DNA from 2 places in the Paenibacillus sp. FSL R5-0623 genome. Region 2 is predicted to be linked to the other one. Evidence: riboswitches for the same ligand, from Rfam matches in the RefSeq annotation. Region 2 holds a riboswitch; the other holds the start of a gene.
The links. A riboswitch is a leader RNA that binds a small molecule or an ion and turns the genes downstream of it on or off. The one in region 2 is predicted to bind cyclic di-AMP.
Positions count from the first base shown of each region.

Region 1: it holds a riboswitch for cyclic di-AMP, as region 2 does, so the genes downstream of both, MKY92_RS00155 (ubiquitin-like domain-containing protein) here and MKY92_RS06960 (hypothetical protein) in region 2, are expected to answer to the same signal.

Region 1 covers NZ_CP150233.1:32,397-35,556, forward strand. The annotation lists gene MKY92_RS00145 (HD domain-containing protein) at 1-150, shown strand, start outside; gene MKY92_RS00150 (TatD family hydrolase) at 483-1,253, shown strand; cyclic di-AMP (ydaO/yuaA leader) riboswitch at 1,495-1,748, shown strand; gene MKY92_RS00155 (ubiquitin-like domain-containing protein) at 2,021-3,160, shown strand, end outside.
Region 2 covers NZ_CP150233.1:1,546,244-1,549,403, reverse strand. The annotation lists gene MKY92_RS06970 (Nramp family divalent metal transporter) at 1-55, shown strand, start outside; gene MKY92_RS06965 (HAD family hydrolase) at 191-874, opposite strand; gene MKY92_RS06960 (hypothetical protein) at 1,209-1,607, opposite strand; cyclic di-AMP (ydaO/yuaA leader) riboswitch at 1,723-1,898, opposite strand; gene MKY92_RS06955 (glutathione peroxidase) at 2,271-2,750, shown strand; tRNA gene MKY92_RS06950 (tRNA-Leu) at 2,899-2,981, opposite strand.

The DNA of each region.
Region 1 (3,160 bases), 1.5 Mb from region 2:
GACAATTTACGTGAGTTGTCAGAAGTATCTGACATTGTCCGTTCCATCAGTGGGCTTCACCGAGGGAAACATCATTTGTATTACCCGCAAAACAAGGTGGATGCGATTATTCACGAATTACCGTCACATATACGCCCCTATTTCTTGTAATCGTGTGGGTATAATCCGATGAAGAATTTTGATATCAAAACACTTTCCAAAAGAGCTATTTTTCATGATACAGTAATCTGCTTTAATGGGGAGTATATGTAGATCGACATAATTTTGTAAATGCAAGCAGGCAGAATGATTGCAATTAGCAATATATAGATCAGAATATCTGTATATCTTCTATATATTGTAGTTGTGAAGAAACAAACGTGATGATGTAATACACAGATTACCCAAAATGTTTTATGTACGAGTCATTAAATTATTGGAATTTACAAATTGAATTTTCAAAAGAAGATAGTCGTTATTTCGACATGAAGGGAGATACAGACATGATGCTGTTCGACACACATACACATCTGGATGCACCACAATTCGACGAGGACCGCGAGGAAATGATTCAGCGTGCTGTGGATGCAGGAGTTGGTCGCATGATCAACATTGGCTTTAACCGGGAGACGATTCCAACCACAATGAAACTCGCTGAAACATATGATTTTATATATGCAGCTGTAGGGTGGCATCCCGTAGATGCGATCACAATGCAGGAGGGCGATTTGGAGTGGATTGCATCTTTATGCAAGCATGAAAAAGTGGTTGCGATCGGTGAGATTGGGTTGGATTATCACTGGGACACTTCACCAAAGGAAATACAGCATCGCGTATTACGACAACAAATTGCTTTGGCGCGTGAAGTGAAGATGCCGATTGTCATCCATAATCGGGATGCGCATGAAGATATCATAAGAATTTTGCGTGAAGAGAAAGCGGGTGAGGTTGGTGGTGTGATGCACTCCTTCTCAGGCAGCTGGGAAACAGCGAAAAGTTGTCTCGATATGGGCTTCCATCTCTCCTTCGGAGGACCAATCACATTCAAAAATGCAAAGCAGCCCAAAGAGGTGCTGGAGAAGGTTCCTATGGACCGGTTTTTCATTGAAACAGATGCTCCATATTTGACACCTCATCCATATCGTGGGAAGCGAAATGAGACAGCGCATGTACGTCTCGTTGCAGAGGCAGCTGCGGAAATTAAAGGCATTTCGGTGGAGGAAATTGCTGCAATAACAACCAAAAATGCCATGGAACGATTTGGAATTCGTTAAAAAAACGAGTAAATGAGGTGAAAAAGGCAGGTAAGCGGAGTTAATTTGCCCTTTGATCCAAATAAATCAAGAATATTACAATATTTTAACCAAATATTCAGAAAAACGTACTTGATCAACGCTTTACAACATGCATCAAAACAGGATATCATCTTTTCAGTGAATTGTTGTGCGGAAAATTGGACAGATGTTCGGGGGATGAACAAAGGGACACTTTCCGATGAAACAACATTACTTTCATGAATCAGTCTCGCTGAGTCTCCGTTAACGGAGAGCGGGGGAACCAATAGGGCTTAAACATCGGTGTATTTGGCCGATGCGCAACGTTCGCTGACCCAAAAGCAGCGAAGGGAACTGCGAAGCCGTATTTGATTTCTTCTTTGGGTCTCGGGGTGAATTCAAGGGCGTCCGCCATGAGCGGGTGACCCAAGATAGGGCGGCTCTCTTTCGCCCGAACCCGACAGCTAACCTCGCAAGCGGAAAAAGAGAGGCAACCTCGTGCATGAATTTCCGATATTCAAATCATTCGGAAGCCACGAAAGAGTTCCTCTTACACTCTTTCTTTGGCTTTTTTGTTTTTGAATAAAAGAAATATTGTCATCATACGGTAGGTATTCAGGAGGATGACATCATGTTGCGAAGATTGATTCATGGTGCAGAACCGGATTATGTTGGTCCAATCTGTGTTCTGTAGAAAATTTGGTATAGTCACGTCAAAGACATCATGCATTACTTTAGACGGCGAGGCTATGAAGGAGGACGGAGAAGTGGGCACATTCCAACCAGAAGAGACCCATGAGTCACGATCATCCAGTAAGTCTTTCGCGTTGCGGTGGAAGCATGAGAACATGCGTCAAATGGCATTGATCGCGATTTTCTCAATTGCGCTTACAATCATGATCTTGTTAGTCGTTTACGGTCAGGCCGGGAAACAAATTTCGCTGGTTATTGATGGCAAAGCTCAGGTGGTAGAGACTCGTACAGGAATGCTTCAGGAAATGCTGGAGGAGCAGTCGATCACAGTCAGCCCTCACGATAAGGTATCCATGTCCATGAATGGGGCGATTACAGATGGAGACCGAATCGTTATTGAGCGGGCCGTTCCAGTTAACATTACGGCAGACGGAGACACCAAGACTCTGTATACAACCGATTCATCGGTAGAAGATGCAATTCAAAAATCAGGTATTCAAGTTGAAAGTAATGATAAAGTGTATCCGGCGCTTGGAACTGCGATCAAAGCAGAGATGAAGATCCGTGTAGTGCGCGTAACAAAGCGTACAGTGGATGTAGAGCAACCGATCGCTTACAAAGTTATTAAAACGGCTGACCCTAGCTTGTACAAAGGGGATAACCGTGTCGTTGTAAACGGCAAAGAAGGCACACTTGTACAGCACATCGAAAAGGTATTTCAGGATGGAGAATTGGTCTCCAAAAAAATGGTCGGCAAATCTGTCGCGAATAATCGTGTAGATAAAGTGATTGCTGTCGGCACCAAAGCAAAACCGGTCGTGAAAGAACCAGAGATTCAGACCGTATCGGCTCAAACTTCAACAACCAAAAAGGCTACAACAACGAACTCGAAGAAAACATCTGCCTTGGGCAGCAAAGTAATTACCGTATCCGGGACTTCTTTTAAATACTCCAAAGTACTTAAAAATGTATCCATGACTGCCTACTCTTCCGAAGAGCCTGGCATTGGAACTAAAACAGCTTCCGGTACTCGTGTAACGGAAGGACGCACCATTGCGGTTGATCCCAAAGTCATTCCAATTGGCTGGTGGGTATATATCGAAGGTCTGGGATTCCGTCGTGCGGAAGATACAGGCGGTGCCATTAAAGGCAACAAAATTGATGTGTATTATGACAGTGTGAAGCATGCCCTGAATTTTGGACGTAAGAAAGGC
Region 2 (3,160 bases):
GATTATCGTTGTGCTGAATGTATATCTGATCATTCAGACGATTCGGTTATTCTAATCTCGTTCTTATCGATTAAATACTAAAAAGGCTGATCAACTCCGGTATGCTATACCAAGTTGATCAGCCTTTTTTATTGAAATACAGCAAGGTGTTTCCTTTTATAGTAAAACTCAAACTCCAATAAACAATCATCTAATCCTGATTTGGTATCAGTAACGGCAGGAGTTGATCCAATGAATCAACAGTCCAGTCCGCACGTTGGTTATCCGATAGTTCTGGCTGGAATCTTCCGTAACCCTGCAACATTCGAATCGTACGCATGCCCAGCTTCCGAGCAGGTATAATGTCGTTATCGATCCGATCGCCGATCATGACGGCTTCCTCCGGTTCACAACCGGCCTGTTTCAAGGCCACAGTGTATAACTCAGGGTCTGGCTTGGACACTCCTTCTTCAGCCGAACACGCCAGAACATCAACATACTTCCGCAGTCCGTAACTCTCCAGTCTCTCTTCCGTACCAGGACTCTGATTGGCAATAATGCCAATGCGATAATGCCGTGACAACTGCTGAAGAACGTAATCCGCTGATGGAAAAGGACGTTCAAGATCTTTTTGAAACTTCAGCTTGTCCTGAATCTGCTTCTGGTGTCCCTCGTCTTCAACGAATGTGCGAATCGCCACTCTCATCGGCCATTGCTCATATTTCTGGTAACAGTTCGCGAACAGTTCGCGTACCGCCTCAATCTTCACCGGATACCCCAATGCACAGGCTTCGCGGACGAACTGTCCGATAATATCATCAACCGGCTCCCATTCATCCACCAGTGTATCTCCAACATCAAAAAACAACCATTTCAATCCACCTACATCCGGCACGCCAATTCCTCCTTGTAAGCCACAGGTGATTCCTGATCCTAATTCAGTTCAAAAAGTCTGGTTTTCAGTACCGAGAAGATGGAATGAAGCTAGAAATGGAGTAGCGGAGCGTAGAGAAAACTACGTGAGCAACGGACATTTCGGCTGAATTTCATATTCGATGCTGATGATGCCACTAGGCATCCTTCGTAATCAAAAGCGGACTTTTTGAACAACCTATAGAAACCATAAAAAAGAAGACTCACCATCCTGCATGAGTCTCCTCAAACTTCCGTTTATCGATACATTCAATTATAACAGGCACCTTACACCTGAGCAATCACAAGCTATGGCATTAACCATTGAGGAGAAAGCCAACTTCCCCATTGAGCGAATATACAATCCGGTCTGCGCCCATGCCCCGATAGATACCCTTAGGATGACTCTGCTCCGTAATAACGCACAGAGATTTCGAAGTCCATGAACGGCAGATCTGTAAATAACGACAGGTCAGATTCAGGCTGTTCTCGAAAATAAACACGTTGCCTACGCTGCCCTGCGGCAAAAACCATTTTTGAGCTGCAGCCGTGTTCATGCGAATGACATGTTCTACTCCGATTCTACGGAGTCTGCGCTCTTCCCCTGCACTGTTGGTTAGAACGGCAAAGGGCATTTTTTTGTACATCAGCAATTTGATAAATTTGCGTCCTGCTTCATTTGGAGCAGTCACTAAGATCATCTCAGTATCCATCATTCGTTCCTCCCTTGGCGTGAAAAGACAACAAAAAAGAAGCGTGGGGGACCAAGGCCTCCCGAACGCTTCTTAAAGAACCCATGGCGAAAACACCATGAACCAGCGTACGGCTTGTTGCCTCTCCCTTTAACGCTTACGAGGTTAGCTGACGGATTCGGGCGCGAGAGTCGCCCTATTTCCGGCTGTCACCGGAAAATTCACCCCATGAATGCCTACTGTCCTGGACAGCGCATTCTGTTGGTTCCCCCGTTTTCCACTCATCAATGAATGGAAACTCAGCGATTAAAACATCGTTCGTATATCTTAAGGATAAGATCGAGCGATATTATCGTTTGTTTCGTTTTTCAGGTACAATTTAGTTTAAATTGAAATTACGTTATGAATCATACACCCGCGCCATGACGGTGTAAAGTCCGCACAGATCACCGAATCGACAGATTTTCGGCAATACTCACATATAATAGCGCTTACAATAAGGTCATACTCTATCCATCTCTTTAAATCTATCTAATTCTCACTCTGACGAAAATCAACTCGCAATTCATTCACGTATTCTGCACAACTTGCCTGTTTTGATTCTTTTAACACCATATTAGTTTTGCAATATTTAATTGTAACCAATATAATAGAAGATATAAGAGTAAATAAATGGAGGCGATTTAGATGACAGTCTACGATTACAAAGTGAATACCCTTCGCGGTCAAGAAGTTGAAATGTCCGACTACCGTGACAAAGTGTTACTGATTGTGAATACGGCAAGCTCATGCGGCCTCACTCCTCAATTCAAAGGTCTGCAAGAACTGCAAGACAAGTTTCAAGATGCTCCATTTGAAGTTCTTGGTTTCCCAAGCAACCAGTTTGCACAGGAAAAAGGATCTTCCGACGATATTGCCGAGTTCTGTCAGATGAATTATGGCGTAAGCTTCCCCATGTTTGAGAAAATTGATGTGAACGGCTCAAGCGCTCACCCTCTTTTCCAACACCTTAGCACAGAAGCTCCTGGCCTGCTCGGCTCCAAAGCAATTAAATGGAATTTCACCAAATTCCTTGTGGATCAGAACGGACAGGTACTGAAACGTTATGCTCCCAAAACAACACCGGACAAGATTGAAGAAGATATCAAGAACTTGCTGCAAAAATAATACATTGGCCACCCGTAGCCGGAAGGTAAGCACCATTGCCTCGGTAATGGATGGCCTTTTTTTCTCAACTTTGATGTCAAACTGTTCAAAAAGACAAAAAAAAGAAGCCTTCCATTAATGGAAAGCTTCTTTTTAATCGTTCATATGATGCGGTCGAGAGGACTCGAACCTCCACGGGCATACGCCCACTACCCCCTCAAGATAGCGTGTCTGCCATTCCACCACGACCGCATGTCGTAAATAATCGGCAACAGAATTGATTATACTGGGTTCAGAACTAAAAGTAAAGTATTTTTTAATACTACTTTTTCAGCTAGGCAATTTCATCAAAAATCGCATAATCTCGTCATCTTTACCCATGAACTGCATATGATTAGATTTGATCCCCTCTTTTTCGGTAAGAGCCGATC